DNA from 3 places in the Oceanobacillus aidingensis genome. Region 3 is predicted to be linked to each of the others. Evidence: riboswitches for the same ligand, from Rfam matches in the RefSeq annotation. Region 3 holds a riboswitch; each other region holds the start of a gene.
What was found. Region 3 has a riboswitch for S-adenosylmethionine ahead of ACFO3P_RS16190 (5-methyltetrahydropteroyltriglutamate--homocysteine S-methyltransferase). Riboswitches for the same ligand answer to the same signal wherever they lie in the genome.
Positions count from the first base shown of each region.

Region 1: linked by a shared signal. The riboswitch ahead of ACFO3P_RS05220 (O-acetylhomoserine aminocarboxypropyltransferase/cysteine synthase family protein) and the one ahead of ACFO3P_RS16190 (5-methyltetrahydropteroyltriglutamate--homocysteine S-methyltransferase) in region 3 are both predicted to bind S-adenosylmethionine.
Region 2: linked by a shared signal. The riboswitch ahead of ACFO3P_RS20895 (carboxymuconolactone decarboxylase family protein) and the one ahead of ACFO3P_RS16190 (5-methyltetrahydropteroyltriglutamate--homocysteine S-methyltransferase) in region 3 are both predicted to bind S-adenosylmethionine.

Region 1 is NZ_JBHSFT010000007.1:178,047-181,328, reverse strand. Features, by position in the region: gene megL (methionine gamma-lyase) at 1-105, opposite strand, end outside; gene rarD (EamA family transporter RarD) at 355-1,266, shown strand; SAM riboswitch class I at 1,463-1,561, shown strand; gene ACFO3P_RS05220 (O-acetylhomoserine aminocarboxypropyltransferase/cysteine synthase family protein) at 1,655-3,282, shown strand, end outside.
Region 2 is NZ_JBHSFT010000049.1:304,249-307,530, forward strand. Features, by position in the region: gene ACFO3P_RS20890 (acyl-CoA carboxylase subunit beta) at 1-1,325, shown strand, start outside; SAM riboswitch class I at 1,665-1,775, shown strand; gene ACFO3P_RS20895 (carboxymuconolactone decarboxylase family protein) at 2,163-2,831, shown strand; gene ACFO3P_RS20900 (LLM class flavin-dependent oxidoreductase) at 2,965-3,282, shown strand, end outside.
Region 3 is NZ_JBHSFT010000044.1:26,962-30,243, reverse strand. Features, by position in the region: gene ACFO3P_RS16200 (Fic family protein) at 1-33, shown strand, start outside; gene ACFO3P_RS16195 (hypothetical protein) at 321-794, shown strand; SAM riboswitch class I at 909-1,011, shown strand; gene ACFO3P_RS16190 (5-methyltetrahydropteroyltriglutamate--homocysteine S-methyltransferase) at 1,108-2,223, shown strand; gene ACFO3P_RS16185 (GNAT family N-acetyltransferase) at 2,733-3,206, shown strand; gene ACFO3P_RS16180 (quinone oxidoreductase family protein) at 3,223-3,282, shown strand, end outside.

The DNA.
Region 1 (3,282 bases), on a different contig from region 3:
TGTAGATGTTTGAAAAATGGGCGGTGTTAAACTGCCAAGCAGCTCTTTGGAATCGTACCCTTCGTGAATCATTGCTGTTTCCATATGTTTAAACTTTTTGCTCATTTATATTCTCCCCGATCCTGATAAAGGTAATAATTCAGATAAGTCTCTCTCTTTATGATAAAGTATTCCTGTGCTGTTGGAAATGTTTCCGGCTCAAAAAAATATCTAATATTTCGTACAAAGAAAACAAAGCTCCCGCTCCATGAAGCTTCGTTTTACGGAATACATTATTTAAAAGTTATTGCTTCCTGCCTCATAAAGTTTTAATATTGGTTTTAGTTTAATTTTTTCAGAAGGCAGGAATGGATAATGGAGGATAAATCTTTACAACAGGGAGCGGTTATTACCTTTGCTGCTTATTTATTATGGGGAATCTTTCCAATCTATTGGAAGTTTCTTGAACATGTTCCAGCTGGCGAAGTACTAGCCCACCGGATTGTCTGGAGCTTAATTTTCATGATTTTTTTAGTACTGGTGACAGGTAATTGGCGTGAACTGATTGAAACGGTCCACGAGCTGAAAAAAGATAAAAAGAAAACCATCGCTATCATTACAGCTTCCATCGTTATATCTATTAACTGGTTTCTATTTATTTTTTCGGTTCAGCATGGACATGTGCTGCAGGCCAGCTTAGGGTACTATATCAATCCTTTGATCAGCATTTTATTAGCGGTATTTGTATTGAAAGAAAAGACAACGAAAGGACAGGTCTTATCGTTCATCCTTGCCGGTATCGGCGTACTTTATTTAACACTGAGCTATGGTGTGTTCCCTTGGATTTCGCTGTTATTGGCCATCACCTTTGGCTTTTATGGATTGATTAAAAAAACACTCCATCTGCATGCAATGTATGGACTTACTATTGAAACACTTGTAGTGGCTCCGATTGCTCTATTGTATTTACTATTTGTTCCGTCAGAAGGATCTTTTACTTTTTCTCCTTTGTTTACATCGGACAATCTTTTACTTATAGGCACGGGGGGTGTTACAGCAATACCTTTACTGCTGTTTGCTGCAGGGGCCAAACGGATTCCATTGGCAATGGTTGGCTTTTTACAATATGTGGCACCGACAATTATGTTCTTTCTGGGGGTATTTCTATATAATGAAACCTTTACGGTACATCATATGATTACCTTTGCTTTGATTTGGGCTGCACTTATTATCTATATGGCCAGTATTTACCGGGATGCACCGCGGAGAAAAAGAAGAAAGGCATAGTTTTCAGCCAGTAACGGCCCGATTCGTCCAAAGGCCTTTAGGTCATACTTTTGTGATAATTCCTTCAGTAAGGATGAAAGAAATCCCCGCTGAAGGAAGATTCACTTTATTTCATCTATTAATCCCTAGTAAAACACTTGACTTTTAACCTGTAAAACTATATACTCGCAAGTAATTTCAAAATATTTAGCAGAATCTCTTATGAAGAGCGGCGGAGGGAATAGGCCCTGTGAAGCCCGGCAACTTGAACATTCAGGTGCTCCATCCTACAGATATATCATCTGAAAGATAAGAGAGGGTTCTAAGTCAGTTATCAGAGCTCTCTTCATTATAGAAGAGAGCTTTTTTCAGGTAAAAGAGTGTTTTCAATAAAAAGGGAGGAAATACAATGTCAAACTATCCAGTACAGCAAGACGAAACGATTTTGTTACACGGGGGGCAGGTTCCAGACCCGACAACCGGAGCACGTGCTGTTCCAATCTATCAAACAACCTCTTATGTTTTTCGTGATACAGAGCATGCACAAAACTTATTTGGATTAGCAGAGCCAGGTAATATCTATACTCGAATTATGAATCCGACGGTAGATACATTTGAGCAGCGGATTGCACAATTAGAAGACGGAGTCGGTGCTTTAGGTCTAGCTTCCGGGATGGCAGCTATTACGATGGCGATTTTAAATATCACCCGTGCCGGTGATGAGATTATCGCGGACAGCAATCTATATGGCGGGACGTATAACTTATTTGCCAACACGCTCCCCCGTTATGGAATCAATGTAAAATTTGTAGATGGAACTGACCCGGATGCTATTGAGGCTGCAATTACAGATAAAACAAAAGCAATTTTTGGAGAAATCATCACTAATCCAAGTTTATATGTTTTTGATGTCGAAACGGTGGCTGATATTGCTCATAATCATCGCATTCCTTTAATTATTGATAATACATTTGCCCCTTATTTTGCCAAGCCGTTAACCTGGGGTGCGGATATTGTGGTTCACTCCGCCACGAAATGGATTGGCGGACATGGCACAACCATCGGCGGTGTCGTTGTCGACAGCGGCAGATTTGATTGGAATAATGATAAATTCCCTGATTTTATCGAGCCGGATGAGAGCTATAATGGCTTAAAATATGCGGATTTAGGTCCTGCTGCATTCATTACCAAGCTGCGCGTCCAATTATTACGTGACATCGGACCTGCGCTTAGTCCGCAAAATGCCTTTTTATTACTGCAAGGCCTGGAAACTTTACACTTACGCATCAGGAAGCATAGCGAAAATGCAGAAAAAATAGCAGCTTACCTGGAAAATCACCCTGCTGTAGAATGGATCAACTACCCGGGGCTGGAATCACATCCCTCCCATCAGCTTGCTAAAAAATACTTAAAGGGCGGTTTTGGGTCAGTTATTACATTTGGTATTGAAGGCGGACGAGAAGCAGGCCGTACTCTAATCGATAATGTGCAGCTCTGGTCTCATGTCGCCAATGTGGGGGATGCCAAATCGCTTATTATCCACCCTGCTTCTACAACCCATCAGCAATTGACAGATGAGGACTTGGCAAAAAGCGGTACAACGGAAGAATTGGTCCGTTTATCCATTGGTTTAGAGTCATTTGACGATATTGTAGCTGACTTGGATCAGGCCATTGATAAAGCAACAGGAAAATCACAGGGCAATCAAAAATCAGCCGAGGAAATAGCAGTGCAAAATTTACTTCAATCCCCATTTGACCGCAGCGAAGGTGTCCGCAAAAAGCGGATTATTACTGTCGGCATCGCGGACGAAGAAATTGTTCCTCTCTATAAATTAGGCTATGAGGTAATTCCTGCGGCAGATATCGATGAAGTGACAACAGATATATTAACAGGAGCTGATGCAATATGGCTGCAGGAAGGTAAACAGACACCAGAAGAAAACGCAGCTTATCAGGGCACGATTTTATTCACAGCTTCTGCTCCTGAAGTATCATCTGAAGTGTTTATTCTTTCGACCGTTCAGCCGGCGCAATT
Region 2 (3,282 bases), on a different contig from region 3:
TAACAGGAAAAATAAACGGTCAGACAGTTTGTGCGATGGCAAATGATTCGACCGTCAAAGCAGGAAGCTGGGGACAGCGGACGGTGGAGAAAATTTTACGTATTCAAGAGACGGCTGAGAGGCTGGAGGTGCCCATGGTTTATCTGGTAGACTCTGCCGGTGCCCGAATTACAGATCAAATAGATATGTTCCCGGGAAGAAGAGGAGCGGGACGTATTTTCTATAATCAAATTAAGCTGTCAGGAAGAGTGCCGCAAATCTGCTTATTGTTTGGTCCATCCGCTGCCGGCGGTGCCTATATTCCGGCCTTTTGTGATATCGTTGTCATGGTTGATGGGAACGCATCGATGTATTTAGGTTCACCGCGAATGGCTGAAAAGGTCATTGGCGAAAAGGTTTCTTTAGAGGAAATGGGCGGAGCAAAGATGCACTGTACAACCTCAGGAGTAGGCGATGTTTTAGTAGATACCGAAGAAGAAGCGATTCAATTTGCACAGAAGTACTTAACGTATTTTCCTGCTAATTTTCGTGAGAAGCCAAAAAAAGCAGCATCTGTAGAACCAAAAAGCTTTGATAAGCCAATCAGCGAAATTATTCCAGAAAATCAAAATGCTGCTTTTGATATGTATGAACTGATTGACCGTACAATTGATGAAGGCAGTTTTTGTGAAATAAAAAAGCGGTTTGCTCCAGAATTAATTACTGGGCTGGCCCGTATCAACGGTCAAAGTATAGGAATCATTGCTAATCAGCCACGTGTAAAAGGAGGCGTTCTTTTTACGGATTCAGCAGATAAAGCAACAAAATTTATCCAATTATGTGATGCGTTTGAAATTCCGCTGCTGTTCTTAACGGATGTACCAGGATTTATGATTGGAACAAGAGTGGAGAAGCAGGGAATTATTCGCCATGGAGCCAAAATGCTGTTTGCAATGAGTGAGGTAACGGTACCTAAAATTTCTGTTATTGTCCGAAAGGCTTATGGAGCTGGTCTATACGCGATGTCAGGGCCGGCTTTCGATCCGGATTGCTGTTTAGCCTTTCCAAATGCACAGATTGCTGTTATGGGACCGGAAGCAGCAGTGAATGCAGTAGAAGCAAATAAAATCGCTCAGCTTCCAGAAGAAGAAAGGGAGGCATATATCGCAGAAAAGCAGGCCGCCTATAAAGAGAACATTGATATTTACCGCTTAGCTTCCGAAATGATTATTGATGATATCATTGATCCAGATCATCTTCGGAGCGAGCTGACAAGACGTTTCACCATTTATCAGAATAAGAAAAAGCAATTTACCGAGAGAAAACATGGGGTTTACCCAGTGTAAACAAATAATGGAAACGCTTAGGCTAGAATGTGGTCTAAGCGTTTTTACTGAAAACAAAAAAACATTAATTCACCATAATTGTATTATGTAAACTAAATGATGAATTTTAAGGACACGATGAAAAAAGCTGCTCAATCGATTTAGCATCGTACTCTATAGCAGGAAAATATAATTACATGTGATAAAACAACCAGTCGCCGCTTACAGCAAAAAGATATCTGCTAATATTATCAATAGATTTTGATCAAGAAACGCTTCATTAAATTAAAATTTCCACTTGACATATTTTTTAGAATTCGATAACATATGAAGAAATCTTAAAAAACTAAATAATGTAATTCCTTATCAAGAGCCGGGGGAGGAACTGGTCCTATAATCCCGCAGCAACCATTACTGGAAACGCAGTAAAATGGTGCTAATTCCAGCAAGTTTTCACTTGAGAGATGAGGCAGTGTGTAAAGAAACCCTCTTCTTCTGGAAAAGGGGTTTTTTCATTTTTAAACAAGGGTAGGGAGGGAATAATTTCAAAGGGGCAAGCATGGCTTAAAACCGAGTAATTAGATAGGTAAAGTTTAATTATTATGGTGGCTGTAAGAAAATTAACGAGATGGATTTACAATTTGTATGATTTTATCGCAGCACAAATCAGTGGGCAAAGGAAACAGACCAGGTTCACGATGTCCTAGGGCTGAAACTGGGACTGGGACTGCGATTACTCGTCCCATCGAAGAGCTTTTGCGATTAACCGTCCTATTATAAAGAGTTGTGCGTCGAAAAACCTTCACTAATTGAAGTTTCACTGTATGACAAGCCAAAATTTTAAATGTATGAGGAGAGATTTCATTGACTAAAACAGATAGTTTATATCAAAAATCTTATTTTAACCGGATAACAGAATTAAAAGAATATGCACCGGAAGCGTTTCAAACTTTTTTTGCTTTTAACGATAAAGCATTAGCTGAGGGTGAATTATCAGTTAAATTAAAGGAATTAATTGCGGTAGCCGTAGCGCACATTACGGGGTGCCCGTACTGCATTGATTTACATGTGGGGAATGCTAAAAAAAATAACGCTGATAAAGAGGAAGTAACAGAGGCCATTTTTGTTGCAACAGCTCTAAAGGCTGGTTCAGCGGTTGCTCATGGTGTGAATGCGCTAAATGCGTTTGATGAAGAGGAAAAAGACGAGCTGTACAAAGCATCCTATTTTAATAGATTAACCGAATTTGGTGACATTGATGCGGATACATTCAAGGCATTTGCTGCTTTTGATCATAAATCTATCAAAGCAGGCAAATTGACCGAAAAGGAGAAAGAGCTTATCGCGGTGGCATCAGCACATACCACAGGCTGCCCGTATTGCATTGATCTGCATACGAAAAACGCCAAAAAAACAGGATCCAGCCTAGAGGAAATATCAGAAGCGATTTTTGTGGCAGCAGCTTTAAAAGCCGGGTCCGCAGTGGCACATAGTGTGAATGCCTTAAATGCTTTCGATGAATCTTAAGTAATCAGCAATTCAGAAGTAAGGGCCGATACCAAAATCAATGGCTGACTGCATCAAATGAGAGATAGTCAATTATAGATTTTGGTGAAGCGGTCAAGATGAAAATTTATGAGAAAAGGAGCTTATCGAAACGATGACAAAACAAATTCACCTGAATGGATTTATTCAAAATTCACCTTCCCCTCACTCGACAGGATTATGGAAGCATGAAAAGGACGAGGGGACAAAACATAATGACCTGTCATATTGGATAGAAACAGCAAAAATCCTGGAACGCGGTAAATTTGATGCCATGTTTATTGCTGATGTGCTTGGAACCTACAGTGTATATGAAAATAGTCATGAAGCAGCTGTCCGGCATGCTGTACAGCTTCCGGCACATGATCCATTGATTCCGATTTCTGCTATGGCGGCTGTCACTGAAAATCTCGGCTTTGCGCCAACAATTTCT
Region 3 (3,282 bases):
GAAAATTATTTAGCTTTTTTAAAAGATTTATAAATAGAACCTTCATTTAGTAGAAGTTTATCGGCACATAGGATGTGATAGGATGGAATTAAATCAAAAAGAAGATGAATTTGCTACGAAAACTACAGCTCAAAATTTGGGGAGCGAATGGCTCTAAACTAACTGAGCGATAAAAAAGTTGTTACTGTCGTTTCAGAAACATGAAAATTTAGGGAAATCTTCAGTTGATATTGTAGTACAGTGAGTTAAAAGAATATATATTCATTAGGATGTAATAGTCCCTTATAATATAGGTATAGACAAGGAGGATTCAATGAATTTTGAATAATAAAAAAATGGATTTTTCTACCCTTGTTGCCAATTTGCTTACTGTTGGTCTAGTAATGGGTAGTATCGCAGTTATTGTAGCCATTCCTATTTTAATAACATATGGTTTATCTAATATTTTAGCAGGCTGGAATCTTATCGAAATACATTTTTTTGATAGTATTTTTATTAATTTTCTTTACTTCGGAGGATTGCTTTTTCTGTCTTACGTGGTGGGGATGCTGTTTGATTTGTTATATATGCTAATCCTTAAAGCAGCGAAAATGAAACAGACAAAGAAAGTAATGCTTTGGAGTTATGTCGTTCAATGGTTGCTTAGTGTTAGTTTTTATAAAATATGTATTGAGCCCCTATTTACGAGGGTTAGTGTATCATGGGAAGGAGCAGCTATTTTATTTTTTTGCTTGTATTTTTCTGCTTTTGTGATCAGTGAAGATTATAAAATTTTTTCCGATAAAAAAAGGTAACGCAATTTTGATTTAAAATCGATCGCAGAAAGATTCCTATATTTTGGGATTCTCCTTGACGAATTCATTGCTTCCATGTAAAGTAAACTGTAATTATTCGTATAATTCCATATATTCTTATCGAGAAAGGTGGAGGGACTGGCCCGCTGAAGCCTTAGCAGCAGACGTTGATTTGTACTGTGCTAATTCCAGAAGCATTTTTGCTTGAAGATAAGAAGAGATTTTATCATATCGAACCTCTTCTATTTTCGGAAGGGGTTTTTTTTAATGGAATATAGAATGAATATAGGAGACAAAGAGGAAGGGGTATTCGATGGCGATATCAGCAGAGACAAAAAATACACGGGCTCCATTCAGAGCAGATCATGTAGGGAGTTTTCTTCGTCCCAAGCGTTTAAAAGAAGCGCGTGCCCAGAGGGCAAAAGGAGAAATCAGTGCAGAACAATTGCGTCAATTGGAAGATGAGGAAATTATCAAACTGGTAGAACAGCAGAAAAAAGCAGGTCTTCAATCGGTGACAGATGGGGAGTTTCGCCGTGCCTGGTGGCATTTTGATTTTCTGGAAGGCTTCGATGGCGTGGAAGGCTATACCGCGGAGCAAGGCTTGCAATTCACTGGTGTGGAAACGAAAAAACGAGGCATTAAGGTAACCGGTAAAATTGGTTTTAGTAATCATTATATGATTGAGCATTATAAATTCCTGCATGGTATTGCCGGGGATGCGGTTGCAAAATTTGCGATTCCGAGTCCGAACATGCTCTTTTTCCGGGCGGATTTTGAAGAAGGAATTTATGAAAATGATGAAGCCATTATTGATGACCTGGTTGCTGCTTATCAAGGGGTGATTCAGGCATTATACGATGAAGGCTGCCGCTACTTACAGTTGGATGATACGTCCTGGGCAACCTTTTTCTCAGAGAAGGGCAGAAATTCGTTGCTTGAAAAAGGAAGAAATCCAGAGAAAACAGCTGAATTATGTGCGAGAGCAATCAATGAATCGATTGCGAACAGACCGGATGATATGCTGGTAACAATGCATATTTGCCGGGGGAATTTCCAATCTACCTATATGTCAAGCGGCGGTTACGAGGCGGTGTCAGAAACGATTTTTGGCGGTTTACAGGTGGATGGTCTTTTCCTGGAGTTTGATGATGACCGCTCGGGCGGATTTGAACCTTTACGCCATGTGAACCGTGATGATTTATTCATTGTGCTGGGTCTTATCACGTCTAAGTTCAGCGAGCTGGAAGATCCGGAGGCTGTTAAAGCAAGAATTACAGAAGCGGCGGGCTATGTACCGTTGAATCAGCTTTGCCTGAGTCCTCAATGCGGGTTTGCTTCCACAGAGGAAGGGAATTTATTGAGTGAGAAACAGCAATGGGAAAAAATCCGGCATGTTGTGCGAATTGCTGAAGATGTCTGGAAATAAGAGTGATGAGCAAGGGAGATTTGGAGAGGTGAGCTTTCCAAATCTCCTTTTTGTCGAACTTTTTTGAATACGTACTATGAATCATTTAGAGAAGATTGTTTTGAATGAAAATACTTTTGAGCTAATAAACCAGTATTGAAAACGGAAGCTAAGGTGATGAACAAAAATAAATTTGCCATTATGTCACTGATTTGATAAGTAAAATTAAAAAGTAAGTAAGTGTTTATGATGAATAATATTGAAACAACTGACGAAAGGATGAATTGATTTTTAAACGATTTGAACAAAAAAACGCTCCTCTCTTTGTCAACCTAATTTAAATCAAGGTTAACATACGGGCGTGAAAAATTAAATATAAATTCCAAAAAAATTCAAACAAAGAAAGAAATCATTATAATTTTTTGATATATTAGTAATAACAATAAGAATATTCAGCTGTTTTATCATGGTAAATAAAAGAATTTATACGAATGATAGTACATCGTTTCAAATAAAAGGGAGAATGTAGAATGGAAATTCGCAGTTTACAAAGTTCGGATTATGATGTCCTGATTCCGCAGATAAACGACTGGTGGGGCGGGCGTGATATGGCAGGAATGCTGCCTAAATTATTTTTTCAACATTTTAAGAATACCAGCTTTATCGCAGAAGAAGATGACGAGATAATAGGTTTTTTAATTGGATTTTTATCTCAAGATCAGTCAGATGAAGCATATATTCATTTTGTCGGTGTACACCCGGATTACAGGAAGAAAGACATTGGAAAAACACTTTATGAGAAATTTTTCACCAAAGTTAAAATGGCTGATCGGAAAATCATCCGCTCCATCACTTCTCCCGTAAATAAAACATCGATTGCGTTTCATCAAAAAATGGGCTTTGTGATCGAGCGAGGAGACAAAACAGTAGATGGTGCAGCAGTAAAAGCAAATTATGATGGGTTTGGCAATGATCGCGTTCTGTTTAAGAAAGAGCTGACATAAAAAAGGAGGAAATAAGATGAAAGCGGTTGTGATGAATGAATTTGGCGGATCAGACGTGCTGCAATTCAAAGAAATA